DNA from 3 places in the Streptomyces sp. NBC_01334 genome. Region 3 is predicted to be linked to each of the others. Evidence: riboswitches for the same ligand, from Rfam matches in the RefSeq annotation. Region 3 holds a riboswitch; each other region holds the start of a gene.
What was found. Region 3 has a riboswitch for cobalamin ahead of OG736_RS34185 (ABC transporter substrate-binding protein). Riboswitches for the same ligand answer to the same signal wherever they lie in the genome.

Region 1: it holds a riboswitch for cobalamin, as region 3 does, so the genes downstream of both, OG736_RS29090 (ribonucleoside-diphosphate reductase subunit alpha) here and OG736_RS34185 (ABC transporter substrate-binding protein) in region 3, are expected to answer to the same signal.
Region 2: it holds a riboswitch for cobalamin, as region 3 does, so the genes downstream of both, OG736_RS07685 (energy-coupling factor ABC transporter permease) here and OG736_RS34185 (ABC transporter substrate-binding protein) in region 3, are expected to answer to the same signal.

Annotation. Positions count from the first base shown of each region.
Region 1 covers NZ_CP130718.1:6,448,666-6,450,923, reverse strand. The annotation lists gene mctP (monocarboxylate uptake permease MctP) at 1-51, shown strand, start outside; gene OG736_RS29095 (hypothetical protein) at 275-544, opposite strand; cobalamin riboswitch at 1,030-1,165, shown strand; gene OG736_RS29090 (ribonucleoside-diphosphate reductase subunit alpha) at 1,290-2,258, shown strand, end outside.
Region 2 covers NZ_CP130718.1:1,700,490-1,702,747, reverse strand. The annotation lists gene OG736_RS47250 (energy-coupling factor ABC transporter substrate-binding protein) at 1-367, opposite strand, end outside; gene OG736_RS07685 (energy-coupling factor ABC transporter permease) at 364-1,077, opposite strand; cobalamin riboswitch at 1,108-1,291, opposite strand; gene OG736_RS07680 (SpoIIE family protein phosphatase) at 1,504-2,258, shown strand, end outside.
Region 3 covers NZ_CP130718.1:7,662,538-7,664,795, reverse strand. The annotation lists gene OG736_RS34190 (HipA family kinase) at 1-811, opposite strand, end outside; cobalamin riboswitch at 917-1,117, shown strand; gene OG736_RS34185 (ABC transporter substrate-binding protein) at 1,186-2,241, shown strand; gene OG736_RS34180 (FecCD family ABC transporter permease) at 2,238-2,258, shown strand, end outside.

The DNA.
Region 1 (2,258 bases), 1.2 Mb from region 3:
CCGGGCGTGGCCGTGGAGCTGCCCCCGGCGACGGCGGGCGCCGGCCACTAGGTCGTGTCCCTGGGTACGCGATGGCCGGCCGGACGGGTCCTGGTCCCGCGTCCGTCTGGCCATCGCGTCCCGGAGGCGGTCCAGTTCGCGGACCCGCATGCCGACCCGGTGCGGGGCCGCCGGCGCCGTCCGGGAGCTCCCTCCCACAGGCACGGTGCCTGGAACACGCTGAGCTGCGCGTACCAGCAGCGTGACTGCTGGAGCACGGTCTCCGCCTGGCGGATCAGGTCGTTCCGGCGGTGGGCACCAGCCGGCGCGGATCCCGCATCGCCCTGGTGAGACAACGCCGCTTGGTCCAGCGGTACCACCGGAACAGGAAGAGCGCGGCGGCGATCGAGGCGGCGCGGATCGGGCCGACGAACTTGAAGACGGTGTCGAACCCCTGGCTGCCCTGCCGCCCCTGCCCGAAGCCGGTCGTGTCGTGCGTGACGGGGATGAACAGGCCCTCCCCGACCCGGGCGAGCAGCGCCGGCGCGGCGACCGGCCAGATCACCCTGGTGACGTTGGCGCAGGAGACCCGTCGGCGCCACTTCCTGGGGCGGGTGACGCCGCGGTGGCCCCCAGACGGATCGTCAGGGAGTGCCGGCGGCCGACGAACCCGTGTCCGACCCGGTGTCCCGCCCGCCGGGAGGCCGGTGTGGCCATCGGCGCGTCGCGCGGTCGCTCCTTGCCGGGCGGACGGCGAGCCTCGTCATGGCGTGCTCCTTGAGAGTTCCGAGAAGGCGGTTCGCGGAGACGGCGGACTCGCGGGACGGAGGATTCGCACGGCGCCGACGTCTGCTTCCATGGAATCGCTCCCGGCACGCTCCGCAACCCGGGACCGCGTCTGCGAACATCCGGTTTTCGTCCGCACACCCGAGCGGGACCGGCATCCCGTGCCACACCGGAACGATCTCACCCCGATCGCCTGTCAGCTGACGCTCTGAAACCGCCCCGACACAACATCTGGGGGTGGCGTGACAGGTGAGCACAAGATGTATGCTCATGCTCGCTGTCGCCGCAGGGGAATCCGGTGCGAATCCGGAACTGTCCCGCAACGGTGTACTTGCGTGCGTTCATACCTGTATGCGCACGCCTGTTCAGTCCGAGGTCCTGCCGACAGCGCGCCCGGCCGTCCGGTCCGGGTGCCCTGACGTCCGGGTCTCGTGGAGTGGGCCGGTGGACGCGACGCCCCGCGCGCTCGTGTGCTGCCCCCTGCCCTCCGCAAGGCCCACCGCCGAGCGAGGGAGAGCCCCCACGTGACCATCGCGCCAGCCGACCCGGTTTCCGTCACCGAGCTGGAGACCGACGGTCCCGGTACCGCGTTGCTGCGGACCCTGACCGAGCTGACCGCCGACCTGCCCGACGCCGACCCCGGCCGGGTCGCCGCCGTCGCTCTGCGCGGCCGGTCTGCACGGGCTGCCTCCGAGATCACCGCGGAGCTGCGCGAGCTGGCCACGGAGGGGGCCGCGGGCCTGATCTCCGAGGACCCCGCCTACTCGAAGCTGGCCGCCCGGCTGCTGACGATCAGCATCGCCGCGGAGGCCGCCTCCCAGGGCGTCACGTCGTTCACCGGATCGGTCGCCGTCGGCCACCGCGAGGGCCTGATCGCCGACCGCACCGCCGAGTTCGTGCGCGTCCACGCGGTCCGCCTCGACGCCCTGATCGACCAGCAGGCCGACGACCGCTTCGGCTACTTCGGGCTCCGTACCCTGCACAGCCGCTACCTCCTGCGGCACCCGATCACCCGCAAGGTCGTCGAGACGCCGCAGCACTTCCTGCTGCGCGTCGCCTGCGGCCTCGCCGAGGACGACACGCCCCGCTCCCTGGACGAGGTCGCCGCCCTCTACCGGCTGATGAGCCGTCTGGACTACCTGCCGTCCTCCCCCACGCTCTTCAACTCCGGTACCCGGCACCCCCAGATGTCGTCCTGCTACCTCCTCGACTCGCCGCTGGACGAGCTGGACTCCATCTACGACCGCTACCACCAGGTGGCCCGGCTGTCGAAGCACGCGGGCGGCATCGGCCTTTCGTACTCCCGTATCCGCAGCCGCGGTTCGCTGATCCGTGGCACCAACGGGCACTCCAACGGCATCGTGCCGTTCCTGAAGACGCTCGACGCCTCGGTCGCCGCGGTGAACCAGGGCGGCCGGCGCAAGGGCGCGGCGGCGGTCTACCTGGAGACCTGGCACTCCGACATCGAGGAGTTCCTGGAGCTGCGGGACAAC
Region 2 (2,258 bases), 6.0 Mb from region 3:
TCGCTGTCGTCGAGGCCTGCGCCGTCGTCGAGGTCGTCGAGGTCGTGGTGTCCCGGTCTGCCAGGGCCCGGAGTTCGCCCTGCCGCCGTCCCCGGTGCAGGCCGAAGTAGTAGGCGAGGACCCCCGCGCCGAGGGCCGCCTGGAGGGCGAACAGCGCCGACTCGATCTCGCCGGACGGCGGCTCGTACAGGGGCGAGAACCAGGGTTCGTAGTCCGGCTGGATCTCGGTGATCGCCGTCTCCGCCTCCGCGTCGGCGCCCGTGAACGGCTCCTCCTTGTGGTCGCCGAGCCCGAGGGCCAGCGGCAGGACGGCCAGCGCGGCCACCACGAACAGCAGCAGGGCGTTGATCTTCGCGTTACGGCTCACCGGGCCACCGCCTCGGTCCCGGCCTCGGCGCCCGCCTTGGTCCGGCCGCCGGTCACGAGCACGCCCAGCCTTGTCAGTTCACCCTTGCTGGACTGGGTCAGCAGCCGCATCACGAACACCGTGAGGAGCCCCTCGCTGACCGCGAGCGGGATCTGGGTGACGGCGAAGATGGAGCCGAACTTGCCGAGCGCGCCCGGGAATCCGCTGCTCGGGTCCGGGAAGGCGAGCGCCAGCTGCACGCTGGTGACGCAGTAGGTGGACAGGTCGGCCACGAACGCGCCGAAGAACACCGTGACCATCAGCGGCACGTCGAACCGCCGCAGCAGCCGGTAGACCGCGTAACCGGCCCAGGGCCCGACGACGGCCATCGAGAAGACGTTGGCGCCGAGCGTCGTCAGGCCGCCGTGGGCGAGCAACAGGGCCTGGAAGAGCAGGGTGATGGTGCCCAGCACCGCCATGATCGGCGGTCGGAACAGGATGGCGCCGAGCCCCGTGCCGGTGGGGTGTGAGCAACTCCCGGTCACCGAAGGCAGTTTCAGCGCGGACAGGACGAAGGTGAAGGCTCCGGAGGCGCCGAGGAGCAGGGTGCTCTCGGGGTGCTCCTTGACCTCACGGGTGAGTGACCGTACTCCGTGGACGACGAATGGCGCGGATGCGACGCCCCAGGCGATCGCGTGCGCCGGAGGCAGAAAACCCTCGGCTATGTGCATGGCTGAGCAGACCCTCTCCAGCACCTCGTGGATGGTTGACGTGCCTTGGCCGGTCTCCTGGCTCACGGGTACCACCGCCCGTGCTCCGCCTTCCCGGGTCCCGAGGACCCAGTGGCTGCCCGCAAGGGCCGGAGCCGGACTTCCCGATCACAGTGGCGAGGGCCGCACCGGCATCACACCGGATTTCCCGTTCACCAAGGCGTGGTGACAGTAGTGCCCACACAGAGGCGCTGACAAGCGGCGATGCGGGGCGCGAAGACGGCGGACGACGGCTCACCCCGGCGCACGGCCGCCGTCCGCGGACCCGACGAAATGCCGGGTCCGCACGGTCGGCGTAGGGTCCGCCCTAGGGGTGTCGGCCCTCGGCGCCCCGAGGCCTGCGCGTCGTTCAGCGAGCGCCCCCTGCGCTGCGGGGAAGGTGAGAGTGTGCCGGATGCTGCCGCTGCCGGGTCGGGTGGGGGCCGCGGTCCGGAGTCGCTGGACAAGGTCCTGGCCGAGGCCGCGCGGGAGACCGGCGCCTCCGTGACCGCCGTGTACCTGCCGGCGGCCGGCGAACCGGTGCTGCGGCTCGCCGTGCTGGGCGGGCTCCCCTGGGAGATCTCCATGCCCTGGGCGCGAGTGGCGCTGACGGCCGCGTCCCCGGTGTCCGACGCCGTGCGGGAACGACGCCTGGTGTGGATCGGCGGCGCGGAGGAGATGGCGCGCCGCTATCCGCGTCTGTCGCTCGTCGTGCCGTACCGCTTCTCGCTGGCCGCCGCCCCGATCACCACCGGCGACGAGGTCTGGGGCGGGTTGGTGCTCCAGTGGCCCGCCTCGCACCCGGCCCAGCTGAGCGTGCGCGAACGGGAGGCCATGACCGGCCTCTGCCTCCGGCTGGGCCGGTTCCTGCGACGGGCCGCCGCCGACGGACACCCCGTGCGGGTCGGCGGGGTGCCACGGGTGCTGCCGCCGCTCCGGGCCCGGCCGGTCGCAACGGCCCAGGCGCGGTCCGCCGTCGACTTCGCCGAGCGTTTCCCCGGCGGCTGCTGCTCGCTGGACGTGGACGGCCGCATCACCTTCGCCACCACCACGGCCGCCCGGCTGCTCGGCTCCGCCGTCCCCGACCTGCTCGGCACCAAGCCCTGGGAGGCGCTGCCCTGGCTCGACGACCCGATCGCCGAGGACAGCTACCGGGCGGCCCT
Region 3 (2,258 bases):
GCCGCGCCTCGTCGGCGGCGAGCTCCTCCGGGGCGGGGAAGTCGGTGGGCAGCCAGGCCGCCGAAGCCCGCACCCGCGCGTGGAGATAGCGCACATACGCCTCCCGGACCGCGTCCGGGGTCGCGAACCCCGCCTCGCCGGTCAGCCAGGCGTCCGGCACCTCCGCCACGATCCGGCGCAGCAGCTCCTCGGTCACCCTGGGCGCCAGCTCGGCGTCGGCCGCCCGGGTGTCCGGGGCGCAGCGGCCGAGGGCGTGGTGGCGGAAGTCGTAGCGCTTCTCGGGGTCGGCGCCGTCCCAGCGGTGGTGGAAGACGAGGGCGGCGCCGTGGTCGATGAGCCACAGCCGGGGCGGGACGATGCCGAACGTCGGCCAGACCATCAGGTTGGAGCTGTGGACCGTCCGGTCGACGTTGACGGTCAGGGCGTCCAGCCAGACGATCCTCCCGGCCTCCAGCGGCTCCACCGGAAAGGCCTCGGCGACCTCCGGCGTGAAGTCCTCCGCACCCGGCAGGAAGTCCATCCCGAGGTTGAGCCCCGCGCTCGCGGCGTGCAGCTCCCGTACCTCCTGGTGCGGTTCCCGCTCCGCGATCGCCGGGTCGAACCGGACCAGGACCAGTTCGGGAAAGCGCAGCCCGAGGGCACGGGCCAGCTCGCCCACGATCACCTCGGCGACGAGCGCCTTGCGGCCCTGCGCGGAGCCGGTGAACTTCACGACGTAGGTGCCCAGGTCGTCGGCCTCGACGACGGCGGGCACGGAGCCGCCCGCCCGCAGCGGAGCGAGGTAGCGGGTCGCTGTGACCTCGGTCAACATGACTCTCTCCCTCTGGCCTGAATGAGCATAGTAACCAGGGCCCGACAGCCGACGAGAGGGCGCGAGCCGGCGCGCGGAAAGGCCCGCGGGCGGCCTCCGCGGCTGTGGTAGCTTGCCAAGGCCAGTCGAACCCATGTGCGCACGCGAGTGTGTACGGGTCAGGGAATCCGGTGCGAATCCGGAGCTGACGCGCAGCGGTGAGGGCGACGGGCGGGGCAACGGCCACTGGACGGCGTGAGCGGTCCGGGAAGGCGCCTCGTCCGGGTGACCCCGAGTCCGAAGACCTGCTGGCACCCCCGCCGCCGTGAGACGGGCGGGGGGAGCACCGTACGACCGGGCTTCGCGCTTGAGCCCTCGACGCCGAAGGAATCCCTGTGCCGTTCGCACGTCCCGTCCGTTCTGCCCGGCCTGCCGTTCTGTTCCTGGCCGGTGTCCTGCTGCTGGCCGGCTGCGGCTCCTCCGGCCCGGCGGGTTCCTCCGGTTCGGCGGGGAAGAACGGGGCCGCCGGCCCCCCGGTCCGTCTCGACAACTGCGGGCAGCAGGTGGCGATCGACAGCCCTCCGCGGCGGGCCGTCTCCCTCAACCAGGGCACGACCGAGATCATGCTCTCCCTCGGGCTGGCCGACCGCATGGTGGGCACCGCCACCTGGACCGACCCGGTGGCGAAGGGCCTGGAGAAGGCCAACGCGAAGGTGAAGCGCCTCGCCGACAACGCCCCCTCCTTCGAGACGGTCCTGGACACCGAACCCGACTTCGTCGCCGCCTCCTTCGCCTCCACCCTCGGCAAGGGCGGGGTCGCCCCGCGCGAGCAGTTCGAGAAGCTCGGCGTGCCCACGTACCTCTCCCCCTCCGACTGTGTCGGCAAGGACAACAGCGGTGACGGCGACGGCGTCCGCACCGAGCCGCTGACCATGGACTCGGTCTACGGCGAAGTCCGCGACCTGGCCGAGGTCTTCGGCGTCCGGGAGCGCGGCGAGCGGCTCGTGGCCGGGCTGAAGAGCCGGGTGACCGGGGCCACCGCCGGCCTCGACGCCCGGGGCGTGACCCTCATGTACTGGTTCGCCAACTCCCAGTCCCCGTATCTCGCGGGCTGCTGCGGCGCACCGGGCATCGTCACCGACGCGCTCGGCGCCAAGAACGCCTTCGACGACACCGAGGAGGAGTGGCCCCAGGTCAACTGGGAGACGGTCGCCGACCGCGACCCGGACCTCCTCGTCATCGGCGACCTGACCCGTAAGCAGCAGACGGCCGAGACCGCCGCCAAGAAGATCGAGTTCCTGGAGTCGAACCCGGTCACCAGGAACATGACCGCGGTGAAGAAGAAGCGGTACGTGCTGCTGTCCGGACAGGCCATGAACCCGACCGTCAGGACCGTCGAGGGCATCGAGAAGGTGGCGGCGGCGCTGCGCAGCCACGGCCTCGCGGGATGACCGGCGCGCCGTCGGCG